Regions from separate parts of the Anaerocolumna sp. AGMB13020 genome, predicted to be linked through region 2. Evidence: riboswitches for the same ligand, from Rfam matches in the RefSeq annotation. Region 2 holds a riboswitch; the other holds the start of a gene.
The links. Region 2 has a riboswitch for FMN ahead of R2R35_RS10200 (ECF transporter S component). Riboswitches for the same ligand answer to the same signal wherever they lie in the genome.

Region 1: it holds a riboswitch for FMN, as region 2 does, so the genes downstream of both, ribD (bifunctional diaminohydroxyphosphoribosylaminopyrimidine deaminase/5-amino-6-(5-phosphoribosylamino)uracil reductase RibD) here and R2R35_RS10200 (ECF transporter S component) in region 2, are expected to answer to the same signal.

What each region holds. Positions count from the first base shown of each region.
Region 1 covers NZ_CP136910.1:1,004,814-1,011,950, forward strand. Annotated here, with positions in the region: gene R2R35_RS04225 (ComEC/Rec2 family competence protein) at 457-2,346, shown strand; FMN riboswitch at 2,409-2,523, shown strand; gene ribD (bifunctional diaminohydroxyphosphoribosylaminopyrimidine deaminase/5-amino-6-(5-phosphoribosylamino)uracil reductase RibD) at 2,688-3,791, shown strand; gene ribE (riboflavin synthase) at 3,760-4,419, shown strand; gene R2R35_RS04240 (bifunctional 3,4-dihydroxy-2-butanone-4-phosphate synthase/GTP cyclohydrolase II) at 4,477-5,691, shown strand; gene ribH (6,7-dimethyl-8-ribityllumazine synthase) at 5,782-6,249, shown strand; gene R2R35_RS04250 (DUF2089 family protein) at 6,415-6,657, shown strand; gene R2R35_RS04255 (acetylxylan esterase) at 6,964-7,137, opposite strand, start outside.
Region 2 covers NZ_CP136910.1:2,540,539-2,547,675, reverse strand. Annotated here, with positions in the region: gene R2R35_RS10210 (LCP family protein) at 69-1,184, shown strand; gene R2R35_RS10205 (VanZ family protein) at 1,334-1,843, shown strand; FMN riboswitch at 1,875-2,006, shown strand; gene R2R35_RS10200 (ECF transporter S component) at 2,178-2,798, shown strand; gene tsaE (tRNA (adenosine(37)-N6)-threonylcarbamoyltransferase complex ATPase subunit type 1 TsaE) at 3,205-3,633, shown strand; gene tsaB (tRNA (adenosine(37)-N6)-threonylcarbamoyltransferase complex dimerization subunit type 1 TsaB) at 3,692-4,399, shown strand; gene rimI (ribosomal protein S18-alanine N-acetyltransferase) at 4,403-4,831, shown strand; gene R2R35_RS10180 (hypothetical protein) at 4,906-5,151, shown strand; gene R2R35_RS10175 (ribonuclease Z) at 5,443-6,357, shown strand; gene tsaD (tRNA (adenosine(37)-N6)-threonylcarbamoyltransferase complex transferase subunit TsaD) at 6,460-7,137, shown strand, end outside.

The DNA.
Region 1 (7,137 bases), 1.5 Mb from region 2:
CATTAAAAATAGCTGCTGCTAATCATGTGCCCCCCCTTTCTACTACCTGGCAGCTGTCTTTAAGACCCCCTTAAATATTACAAAAAATCTCTGTAGTAATTTGTAAGACAAGCTTTGGTATTATTTAACTTTATATTTATTCGGCAGCTTACCTTTTTATGACTGATTTATAGAAAAATATCAATAATTTATCTATCCGATGTAGAAAAGGTAATATGTAAGACTATTTATATGATACTGCTTTCATTAAAATGCGTATTTCTGGATTTGGCGAAATACAATGAAATCCATACTTTCTTTATTTTTTGGATAGACTCTATTTCGACAATTTACCTTTCTGCACTTTACATTCCATAATATATCTATTATTATTATATTTTAAAGCTTAAATAAGGGTATGCTTATTTTTGTGCTTTAAAAGGATAAAGGTTAACGCAGTCAGAGAAAGGTAGAAGTATGATACAAAAAAGACAGAAGAACAAGCAAAAAATTGACTCTTTTAAGTTATTCGGTTGCCTTTTCCTATGCCTTACACTTATTTTTTCGATGCTGAGAAACATAACCGTAAGTGCAATGGATATAGATAATTTAACAGTATCCTTTATTAATGTAGGACAAGGTGACGGAGCATTACTTGAAAGCAACGGAATGTACATGTTAATTGACGGAGGGCCTACAGCAGCGGGACCTACCGTAACTAATTTTCTAAAATCCAAGAAAATCAAAAAGATTGACTACATATTAGCTACTCATCAACATGAAGACCATATCGGCGGTCTGATTGATGTAATTAAGAATTTCGAGGTAGGTAATTTAATTATGACCAATACCTCTTTTCCAGACACTTCTTACAATAATTTTATTGATGCTGTCAAGAACAAGAAAATTAAGACGATTACACCTGTTATGGGAGCCTCTTTTCATCTTGGGTCAGCTACTGTAACCTTTATGGCTCCTAATGGAAGTGGTTATGAAAGCTACAATGACAATTCCATTGTCGTTAAGGTGGTGAATGGTGAGAACTCCTTTCTGTTTACCGGTGATGCAGAAAGTATATCCGAGAAAGAAATGCTTGATAAAGGATATGATCTAAAATCAGATGTATTAAAGGTGGCACATCATAGTGCGTTGACATCGACCACTCAGGAATTTTTAAATGCAGTAGATCCTTCTATTTCTGTGATATCCTGTGATGAAAATGCACCGGCAAGATTTCCAAGGATCACCACTTTAAAGAAATTAGAGAATACAGATATCTATCGCACAGATATCTCAGGCACCATCACTATGGTAAGTGACGGAAAAGAAATAGTAGCAGATAAAATACCCTATTCTTATGCAGGTGATACCATTGATATTTTAACCGGAAAAAGCATCAAAAGTAACACCGCAGAGACAAAGAACTTATCCAATCCAAGTGCTTCAATCCCAGGGAACAGCCTTACAATGCAAAATGAATATGATGATGAAGATTATGAATTACTATTAGGCGGAACCTTACCAATCGTATTCAATGCAGATTATGGAGTAAGTTCCTTGGAAAAGATTGAGTATGCTTTAGCACCAGCAGAGCTTTTTAATGATGTGGACAATGTAGAATGGGCTCAATTAAGTAAAAATGAGCTGATTCTAAATGAAGATTTTATGGGTTGCATCTATGTAAAATTTGTAAACAAGCTTGGTAATACAATAATTCGTAAAACACAGGGATTTACTCTGGACGCAACACCTCCTGAAAACTGCAACGTAGTATCTAATGTTTCAGGAATCAATCTTTTGGATATATCTGCGACGGATTCTTATTCTAAGAAAGCTTCCGGTCCAGTAACACTGCAATTTAACGCAGATTTCGGTATCAGTGACTATGGCAAGACAGAATATATGCTGGTCCCAAGAGGAACGGAATTTAACCCGGAACAATCCTGGACAAATGGAAATACTTTAACCATCAAGAAAGATTACATAGGAACTGTATATGTAAGATTTACTGATGGCGCCGGTAATGTAACAACCAAGAAAACCACCGGATTCAGTTATGTTTCAAAGCAACCCATTAATACAATGATTACCTCCAAGGCAAAAGACATCCAATTTGTAAATTGGGGTTCAAAGAGTGGATATACTACGGTAAAGGCTCCTGTGCTCTTGAATTTTAGTGCTGATTTTGGAGCCAGCGGTATAGAATCCATTCAGTACATGCTAGAGGATAACGGACAAAAAGGAAAATGGATTAATGGAAATTCGGTTACAATAAAAAAAGGTTTTAATGGCAGAGTCTATGTAAGATTCACAGATAAGAAGGGTAATTATGTAACAAAAAATTCCAATTTATTTACTGTGAAATAGCAGACCCTCAAATCTGACTATTGACAATTATTTAATTTCGTATTACTATAAGTGCAATTGAATACAATCTTCAGGGCAGGGTGTAATTCCCTACCGGTGGTAAAGCCCACGAGCCGTAAGGCATGATTCGGTGTAATTCCGAAGCCGACAGTAAAGTCTGGATGAAAGAAGATGCAGCAGTATCTGCACATTATATTGTGCTAAATTGACATTGCAGCTCTGAAATGAATTTTCTCATTTCAGAGCTTTTTTATTGTAATAATTGCAAGGTCAGATAGAAGTTTGCTGGAAAATGCCTTGAATTTTGTGTTCAAGGCATTTTTCTTATTTGGAGGTATTCTATGGATGACAAAGAATATATGCTTTGTGCATTACAGCTTGCAGAAAAAGGCAAAGGTTTCGTAAATCCAAACCCTATGGTCGGTGCTGTTATCGTTAAGGAGGGACAGATTATTGGTCAAGGCTATCACGAAACATACGGTGGTCTCCATGGAGAACGAAATGCACTGGCTAGCTGTACCCAGTCACCAGTTGGCTCCACGCTGTATGTAACTCTGGAACCTTGCTGCCATTATGGTAAGACACCTCCCTGTACGGATGCTATCTTACAAAGTGGCATTAAAAAAGTGGTGATTGGCAGCAGAGATCCTAATCCTTTGGTTTCCGGGAAAGGAATTGAACTGCTTCGCAGCCAGGGTGTCGAGTGTCTGGAGGGTATTTTACAAACTGAGTGTGACCGGCTTAATGAAGTTTTCTTTCATTACATACGAACAAAAAAACCATATGTGGTAATGAAATATGCAATGACCATGGATGGTAAAACCGCGGCCTACACAGGTAAATCCAAGTGGATTACAGGGGAAGCTGCACGTCTTAGGGTACACGAGGACCGCCGCCGATACCAGGCTGTCATGGCAGGTGTGGGTACGGTTATAGCAGATGACCCTTTGCTTACCTGCCGCTTACCCCAAGGCAGAAATCCTACAAGAATCATCTGCGATACCAATTTAAGAACACCCACTCAGTCACAAATTGTAAAAACCGCTAAAGAAGTCCCTACCCTCCTTGCTACCGCCTGTACAGATAAGGAGAAGCAGAAAGCTTATATCGATGCTGGCTGCACCCTTCTTACCGTTTCCAGAAAACAGGGTCATTTGGATCTAAACGAACTTATGGAGCTACTAGGTGCAAAAGAGATTGACAGTATTTTGCTAGAAGGCGGCGGCCTCCTTAACTGGTCAGCCTTACAGAGTAACATCGTCAATAAGGTACAGACTTATATTGCTCCGAAACTCTTAGGAGGTACAAATGGAAAATCACCTGTCTCAGGAATCGGTATGGCCAGCCCTTCCCAGGCTTATTCTTTAGCGAATACTTCTATTACCTGCCTGGAGGAGGATATTCTCATTGAAAGTGAGGTTCAGTATGTTTACCGGAATCATTGAAGAAATTGGTATGCTAGTGGAACTGCGGCGAAGTTCTGAGTCTTTTAACCTCATTATAGAGGGTAAAATCATCTTTGAAGATCTTCACATTGGAGACAGTATTTCTGTAAATGGTGTATGTCTTACAGCTTCTAACATTGGCAAAAATACTTTTAAAGCGGACGTGATGCCTGAAACCCTCCATTGTTCTAATCTTGGAAGTTTGAAGCCAGGCTCTATGGTAAATCTGGAACGGGCAATGCCAGCAAAGGGACGTTTCGGAGGACATATGGTCTCCGGGCATATTGATGGTATGGGAACCATTAAAGCAATAAGAAAAGACAAAAATGCTCTTTTGTTTACTATATCTGCTCAACATCACCTTCTGCGGTACATCGTTGAAAAGGGCTCTGTCGCAGTAGATGGCATCAGTTTGACGGTAGTGACGGTTAACACAGCGGAATTTCAATTGTCTGTCATACCGCACACTGCAGGTTCTACAATTCTTTCTCGCAAAAAAGTTGGAGATACTGTGAATCTGGAAAACGACCTTGTAGGAAAATACCTTGAAAAGCTAATGTTAAATGCTCCTCTCCAGTATAACCACAGGAGTATCACAGGAGAGTTTTTAAACAAATATGGCTTTTAAAGGCAGCTTTTTTTATGGCTTTTCATTGCGAACAGGCAATGTGAAATGGAGGTAAATATGTTTCAGTATAACACGATTGAAGATGCTCTTGAAGCTCTTCGCAAAGGTAAAATAATACTTGTTACCGACAAGGAAGACCGGGAAAATGAAGGAGACTTTATCTGTTCCGCCGAATTTGCTACTACAGATAATATTAATTTCATGGCCACCTACGGAAAAGGGCTTATCTGCATGCCCATGAGTGAAGCACTATGCAAGAAATTAGAATTCCCGCAGATGGTTGAAGCAAATAACGACAACCATCATACTGCCTTTACCGTATCAGTGGATTATGTTAACACCCTTACGGGAATTTCCGCAGCAGAACGTTCCCTCACCGCTATGAAGTGTATTGAGGAAAATGCAAAACCAGAGGATTTCCGCAGACCCGGACATATGTTTCCCTTACTTGCTAAAGGTAACGGGGTATTGGAGCGGGGCGGTCACACAGAAGCAACAGTGGATCTGATGCGCTTGGCAGGATTAAAAGAATGCGGTTTGTGCTGTGAGATCATGCAGGAGGACGGTACTATGATGCGCACCCCTGACCTGATAACCCTTGCAGAGAAATGGGATATGAAATTCATAACCATAGAAGCCTTACAGGAATACCGAAAGAAGCATGACGAACTGGTAGCACAGACCTCTGTCAGTGAAATGCCCACCAAATACGGTAATTTTAAAGCATATTGCTATGTGAATAAATTAAACGGTGAACACCATGTTGCTCTTGTAAAAGGAGATATTGGTACAGGAGAAAATCTCCTCTGCCGTGTTCATTCTGAGTGTCTTACCGGGGATGCCTTTGGTTCCATGCGATGTGATTGCGGTCAGCAGCTCGCTGCTGCCCTTTCACAGATCGAACAAGAAGGCAGAGGAATCCTGCTCTATATGCGCCAGGAGGGCAGAGGTATCGGTCTTGTAAACAAACTGCGGGCATATGCCTTGCAAGATGAGGGGCTGGATACTCTGGAAGCCAACCTCGCTCTGGGTTTTGACGGTGATTTGAGGGAATACTATATTGGTGCACAGATTTTACGAAATCTGGGTGTAAAGACCCTTCGCCTGTTGACAAATAATCCGGATAAAGTATACGGACTCTCCGGCTTTGGTATGGATATTATCGAGAGAGTTCCAATACAAATGTCTGCTAATCCTTTTGATTCTTTTTACTTAAAAACCAAACAGGAAAAAATGGGTCACATATTACATTATGAGAATCAAGGAGACTAGGTTGAAAAAATTGTTTTTCACCCGCAGGTTTGTGCTTGTGCACCACAAACTTGGTATGCAAAAAGAGCGTGCGCAAGAATAGAGGTTAACATGAAAGTATTTGAAGGAAATCTTATTGCCAAACAGATAAAAGTGGGGATTGCAGCCGCACGTTTTAATGAATTTATTACTTCCAAACTGTTAAGCGGTGCTCTGGACTGCTTAAAGCGTCATGAAATTGAAGAAACGGATATTGAAATAGCCTGGGTTCCCGGCGCTTTTGAGCTTCCCCTAATTGCCGCTAAAATGGCTGCTTCAGGCAAATATGATACAGTGATATGCCTTGGTGCAGTTATTCGCGGAAGCACTTCACACTATGACTATGTGTGCAGTGAAGTTTCCAAAGGAATTGCCCATGTATCCTTGACTAGCGGTATTCCGGTAATGTTTGGCGTGCTGACCACAGAGAATATAGAACAGGCTATCGAAAGGGCTGGTACCAAAGGGGGTAACAAAGGGTTTGACTGCGCCTCGGGCGCTATTGAGATGGTAAATCTAATAAGGGCGATACAGGCATGATGAGCCAGCTTACAAACTAAAAATAAAGTTACACTTTTCTATTGACTTTAATATTATTAAACATTATACTCAATATAGTTAAAGTTATATAGAAAGGTTTGGTTCAATATTATGGAAATTGTCCCTGAATGGATGACTAATCTGGATGATGAGGATGCTACATTTATGAAAAATTTTCTTATGACATCCGGTTCTCTCAAAGAAGTAGCAAAGTTATATGGCGTAACTTATCCGACTGTTCGGCTGCGATTAGACAGACTTATTCAGAAAATAACAATAAGTGAGGATACTGCAAATAACCCCTTTATTTCACTAATCAAGAGATTGGCTCTTAATGAAAAGATTGATTTCGACACTGCAAAGCTTTTGATTACTGAATATAAAAAGACCCAAAAGGAGGAAACCTGATGTCTATTACCATACTCATGCTGCTTCTGTTTTTTACTTTCTTAATATTTGTTGGAGTGGTGTTCTTCGTTGTGTATTTAATTAACTCAAATACTCAAAAGCGTACGAAAAGGAGTCAACAGCAAGACGAACTTGACCGTATGAAAATTAAAGATTTGTAAATAGATAGTTAAAAGCAGTCTTCCTTTCCTGTTATGCACTGCCTGAAAGACCTGTTACCTGTTTCTGGCTAAAAACCGAAGAATTTTGTTGGATTATAGCCTGCGAACTAGGTAAGAAGCCTTTCAGCCGGTGCGTGAGGAAAGCTTACAAGCTCATCATAAATGTATATACTCTATCCATCATCTGTGGTATATTCTCATGTCCGAAGTCAGGATATATATCCATTTTCTTCCTGGCATTAATCTTATTATATGCCGCAAACTGGGTTGAAGGCGGGCAGACAGAATCCATTAGTCCGACATTCATAAATACTTCGCC
Region 2 (7,137 bases):
GATTCTTTCACTCTTTATAAAAGTGGCGGTATCGCAGGTTCGCCTGTGATAGGCAGGGAGTGTAACAGATGGAAGAGATAGAACAAAGAAGTAACAGGAAATGGAAAAAGCTGTTACTGCTAATATTGTTTGCCATAGGTTTGCTGGTGTTAAGTATATTTCTTCTGGTACATAGCTATATCAGTAAAATCAATAACAGCAGTTCGCTGAAAGCAAGTACACAGCCGTCAGAAACACAGGTTATGGATCTCGCAGAGGACACGGACAGCACAGAACCAGATTCACCTGCAACTGATATCGAAAATGCAGAAAATGAAATTCGTAAGAATATGGAGGCTAACAGTACAACCATCTTATCAGACAAAAATGTATTTAATATCTTACTGATAGGAACCGATGCCAGGACAAAAGGCGAAAATTCCAGATCGGATGCAATGATACTGGTGTCAATAAATAAAAAGAAGAAAACCATTACAGCTACCTCACTGTTAAGAGATATCTACCTTCAAATCCCCGGCAAGAATAATAACAGGTTAAACGCTGCCTGCGCCTTTGGAGGTCCCCGGCTGTTAATGGATACCATAGAACAGAACTTTAAAGTGGCGGTGGACCGTTATGCCTCTGTGGATTTTTATGTCTTTATGGATATAGTAGATGCAGTTGGCGGAGTTACAATAAACGTAACGGAGGAGGAAATCCCCATAATAAATGATTACATAGCAGAGTTAAATCGTTTGCTGGGAGAAAAGAACGAGGCAGATTATCTGACAGCTCCCGGTGTACTGAAACTAAAGGGTAAACAAGCCTTAGGTTATGCCAGAAACCGTTATATAGGTACGGATTTTGAAAGAACGGCCAGGCAGAGAAGGGTATTGGAACAGGCCTTTGAGAAAGTAAAGAAGTTGAATTTAATGGAACTGAATAAATTACTGAATAAATTGCTTCCTGAGATAACCACGGATTTATCGGAGGGGGATATTTTCTCATTGATACTTTCTCTTCCGAAGTACGCCAGTTATGAGCTGAATCAGTGGAGCATACCGGTGGATAATTCCTATCAATTCATGCGTATACGGGGAATGGAGGTTATAACGCTTGATTTTAACCGTAACATCGAAGCGTTAAGAGACAAAATCTACGATGAGACAGCTTCTGTAACACAAGCCTATGCACCGGAAGAATAAGGGAGCAAGAGGTACACAGGTTGTTCTGCCGCAAGAACAGGCAACTTGATATAGAAAGAGTTTTGATATACCATAATTTATGAAATAAAAGTGACATCCTGCCGAAAATGTAATAGAATAATAGGAAGAAAATGAAAAGGCATATAGGAATGAAGAAAAATAAATTGTGGTTAACCTGGATACCGGCAATGTTGATAATGGTAATGATATTTATGTTTTCCATGGAAAACGGGAATCAATCCTCAGATCTGAGCGGTTCGTTGACGAAGTCCATGGTTGAGGCTGTAATTGATGCGATAGACCTGGAGCTGACACAGGTAAAAGAAGAAAATATTATAGAGCTTATACATACCCCCATAAGAAAGGCAGGACATCTGACAGAATACGCTTTGCTTGGAATTGCAGTAGCCTTCCCCTTATTGCGGAAACATGGGTTGAAAGGAAAGCATCTTTTTATTACAGGACTGTTAATCTGTACTTTTTATGCAGCTACGGATGAATTGCATCAGTTATTTGTTCCCGGAAGAGCCGGTATGGTTACGGATGTAATGATTGACGCAGTAGGGGCAGGGCTAGGAATCCTTCTGTTTCAGGGGATGCACAGCCTGAGATTAGCCTTCAAAAAATCTCAAAAAAATCCTATTGACAAAGTTGAATAATAGGACTATTATAAAGACACAAAAAAATAAGGAAATTCTTCGGGGCAGGGTTAAATTCCCGACCGGCGGTAAAGTCCGCGACCTGATATGCAGTTATACTGGTATCAGTTGATTTGGTGCAATTCCAAAACCGACAGTAAAGTCTGGATGTGAGAAGAAGCTGATTGCAGAATATGCATGATACTATGTATTTAGTGGCCCCGAATATTTATATTCGGGGCCTTATTTTTCTGCTTAAGAAGTTATTACTTCCTTGGAGAACGTGTGAAGAAACGAAGAAATCGTTATTCCGCACCGAACACCAGGAATTTCCTTTCCAAAAGGAGAGATTATTATGAAAATGTCGGAGAACAAAATGATGAGAGGAACCTATCAAAGAAAAAATATGTTTACTACAAAAGCAATGGTAACCGTGAGTTTATTATCGGCATTGTCCTATGTGCTGATGCTTTTGGAGTCTCCTCCCTTTATCGGATTTTTAAGACTGGAATTTAGTGATATCCCCGCATTGCTCGGAGCATTCTGGTTTGGACCGGCAGCTGGCGTGGTAATAGAACTGATAAAGAACCTTATAAAAGCCATAACCGCATCAAAGACTATGGGGATAGGGGAGCTGGCTAACTTTATTGTCAGTGTGGCTTATGTAGTACCTGCCGGGCTTCTGTTCCATAAGCTGAAAGGCAGATATAAATCATTTTTCATGTTTGGAACAGCCACCATAGTAATGACTGTTGTAGGTTTTCTTATGAACTATTTCGTTACTGTACCCATGTATGCCAGAATGTATGGCGGAATAGAGAATATCGTAGCAGCAGCAACTATGATACCTGGAATCAAGGATATGTTTACATTGATACTTCTTGGTATTACACCGTTTAATCTGGTAAAAGGAGTCTTTCTTGGAATAGTGGGTCAACTTACTTATGAAATGTTAAAGAAGAGAATACAGTTCTAAAATATGAAGTTCTTTTGCTGCTGGCTGATGTTAAGATCAGCTGTAAGACATGAAGTAAAGTCCTGTCTGATATTTAAGCACCAGCCTGGGTATACCACATAAAAGATATAATTGCCGGTTTTGTATGCATAGACTGAAACTTTCAGAATGTCTGCAGACCGGCATTTTTTATACACTTATATATTGGTAATTGGTCGCTTATCAAAGAGGTACTGGTTCTGAAACATTGTATTTACTGTGTTTTATATTTTAAGGTTGTAAACATAGATAATCAGCAGTACAATAAAAATATTGACTCATACCTGCAGGTAATTATATGATAGTAGCAAAGTGTGTATAATTAGATATCCAATAGTTTGAGGGCAGCAAACAACCGCAGAAAAAATATAAGGGACTGTGAGAATTTATGATAATAGAGACATATAACAGAGATGAAACCTATAACCTGGGAAAAAAGCTGGGTGAAGAAGCAGGTAAAGGAGAGGTTTATTGTTTATCCGGTGATCTTGGAACGGGAAAAACTGTTTTTACCCAGGGTTTTGCAAGAGGCCTTGGAATACTGGAACCGGTTAACAGCCCAACCTTTACGATCGTTTCTGAATACGAAGAGGGCAGGCTGCCGCTCTATCACTTTGATGTATATCGCATAGAGGATATTGAAGAAATGGAAGAGATAGGTTACGAGGATTATTTCTATGGAGAGGGTGTATGCCTGGTGGAGTGGGCAGAGCTGATTAAGGAATTGCTTCCTGATAATCCTGTCAGAATTAGGATAGAAAAGGATTCGGACAAAGGATTTGATTATCGCAGAATTACCGTGGAAAACCACTGGTAAGACAATTTTTCAATAATCTGATTAGAATGTGTGCCAGCGCACACAGATGGGAGCTGAAATGAAAATATTAGCCTTAGACAGTTCAGGACTTGTTGCTTCCGTAGCAGTAGTTACAGAGGAAAAAGTTCTTGGAGAATTTACAGTAAATAATAAAAAGACACATTCACAGACCTTACTGCCTATGGTGGATGAAGTGATAAAGATAGTAGATATGGAGTTGGAGGAGCTGGATGCCATTGCCGTAGCAGGGGGACCGGGTTCCTTTACCGGACTTCGAATCGGGGCCTCAACCGCCAAAGGGCTGGCGCTTGTATTAGATATACCTATAATCAATGTACCTACGGTGGATGCACTGGCGTATAATTTTTTTGGAACAGATAAGCTTATCTGTCCTATGATGGATGCCCGGAGAAACCAGGTATATACAGGGCTTTATCAATGGAGAAACGGAGACTTCACAGTGCTTCGTCCCCAATTTGCCGCTGAGGTGGAGGAACTGGCAGCTATATTGAATGAATATGATGATGAAATACTGTTTCTGGGAGATGGGGTAGAAGCGCAGTTGTCAAAGTTTGTTTCTTTGTTGAAGTCACCTTATACAGTAGCACCGATCCATCTTTCAAGGCAAAGGGCAGCAGCACTGGGCAGCCTGAGCGTGGAGTATTATAAAGCCGGACGTATTGAAAATGCAGACAGCTTTGAACCTGAGTATTTAAGAATGTCTCAGGCTGAAAGAGAGAGAGCAGAAAAACAAGAAGGGGTATAATCAATGCTGATTCGACATATGCAGGAAGAAGATATGGACCAGGTCTATGCAATAGAATGCAATTCTTTCTCAAGACCCTGGAGCAGAGATTCTTTTCTTCAATCACTTCGTAATCCCAGTAACCTTTACCTGGTGGTGGAAGAAGAAGGAAGAATACTCGGCTATTGCGGCTTGTGGGGAATTGTAGGTGAAGGAGAGATAACAAATGTCGCCGTTGACTCCGAATACAGGCACCGGGGGGTAGGGGAGGCGATGCTGCGGGAATTGCTCAGACAGGCAGGAGAGACAGGAATCGAGACCTTTACACTGGAAGTGAGAATCAGCAATATATCAGCAATTCACCTCTATCACAAGTTAGGCTTTCAGGATACCGCAATCAGAAAAAACTATTATGACGCACCAGTAGAGGATGCACTTATTATGTGGTTGTAATTCCCACTGTAAATTTTCTGGATTTCACGTTATAATAATAACAAGAAGGCGGACAAGTCGGCGGGAGGAAAGACATGGATAAAGTAAGGAAAGCACCGATAATCAGACATGACATGTTCTGTAATGTTTGTGGAAAGAAAATAGCGGTAGAAAAAGGTATAATGAAAGAAGATGTCTTTGAAGCTGCAAAAGAGTGGGGATACTTTTCCAAGTACGATTTGGAACTTCACAAATTCAATATGTGTGAAGATTGTTATGACAAATTCATTTCATCCTTTAAGATACCGATACAAAAGATTCATAAGAAAGAAGCTCTATAAAGAGAGGGACAGACATACCAGGGGACAGGCATAGCCGGGCTGGGTGTCTGTTTCTTTTTTTGTGATAGGATTAGGCATCCATAGGAGGGAAGGCGCAGCTTCTTGTTTTGGGATATAGTAATCCGGGTTATAATACAGGTAAGGAGTATTATCATAGAACAGGTCCGGCAGTAATATTTCCGTGGGCTTGATTCCTTAAAAAGGTTATGGTACTATTTAGGAAACACAGGCAGAAGGCTTCTGCCGATATTAAATAACTGTTTTATCAAAGCAGTAAAGCGAGGAAAATACATGTTAGATGTTTGCTTACTAGGAACCAGCGGAATGATGCCTTTGCCAAACAGATGGCTGACAGCATTAATGACCAGATACAATGGTTCCAGTCTACTGATAGACTGCGGTGAAGGAACCCAGATTGCAATAAAAGAAAAGGGGTGGAGTTTTCATCCCATCGATATTATATGTTTTACCCATTACCATGGAGATCATATCAGCGGTTTACCCGGGTTACTCCTTACAATGGGAAATGCAGACCGTACGGAACCCGTTACCATGATCGGGCCAAAGGGCTTGGAAAGAGTAGTAAGTGCCTTAAGAGTAATTGCACCGGAACTACCCTTTGAAATTAACTTTATTGAGATAAACGGGGCAGAAGAAGAATTCCGTATCAATGGATATGTGATACAGGCCTTCAAAGTTCATCACAATGTATTGTGTTATGGGTATAATGTGCAGATTGAACGTGGGGGCAGATTCTTTCTTGAGAAAGCAACCGAGAATAAGGTGCCTCAAAAATATTGGAACCGACTCCAAAAAGGAGAGACGGTAGAAGCAGAGGATAGGGTATTTACCCCTGAGATGGTATTAGGCCCGCCAAGAAAAGGAATCAAATTAACCTACTGTACCGATACCAGACCTATTTCTTCCATAAGTGAACATGCCACGGGGGCAGATCTGTTTATCTGTGAAGGAATGTATGGCGAGAAGGATAAGGAAAATAAAGCAGCGGAGCATAAGCATATGACCTTTTATGATGCTGCGAGACTTGCGAAAGCAGCCAATGTAAAGGAACTTTGGTTGACGCACTACAGTCCGTCTTTAATAAGACCCGAAGAATTTATGGCGGATACCAGAGCAATCTTTCCGGAAGCAAAGGCAGGAACGGATAAGAAAAGTATTACGCTGGAATTCGATCCGAACGAATAAAGGTAATAAGAGCTAAAAAACAGCGTGCGGAAATAGCGATGTATGTTTCAGGCAAAATGAATAACGTTGGAAAGGAATTGCTCTAAGAGCAATCTGTTAAAAATGGAAAAAGACATCTTAATTCTGGCTATTGAATCTTCCTGTGATGAAACAGCAGCAGCTGTAGTAAAGAACGGAAGAACGGTCTTATCAAATGTGATATCCTCACAGATAGCACTTCATACCCTATATGGAGGGGTTGTTCCGGAAATAGCTTCCAGAAAGCACATAGAAAAAATCAATCAGGTAGTGAAAGAAGCACTGAAAGAAGCAGAGGTGACGCTTGAGGACATAGATGCCATTGGCGTAACCTATGGACCCGGACTGGTCGGAGCCTTACTAGTAGGAGTAGCAGAAGCAAAGGCAATCAGCTATGCCGCTAAGAAACCCTTGGTAGGAGTACATCATATTGAAGGGCATGTTTCGGCTAATTTTATAGAACACCCGGATCTGGAGCCGCCGTTCTTATGTTTAATCGTATCAGGCGGGCATACACATCTTGTCATTGTAAAGGATTACGGAAAGTATGAAATCATTGGCAGGACACATGATGATGCAGCAGGTGAAGCTTTTGATAAAGTTGCCAGAGCCATAGGACTTGGTTATCCGGGGGGACCCAAAGTAGACAAGCTTGCAAAAGAAGGAAAGAAAGATGCAATTGCCTTCCCAAGAGCCAATATAGCAGATGCGCCATACGATTTTAGCTTTAGCGGAGTGAAGTCTGCAGTTCTTAACCACTTG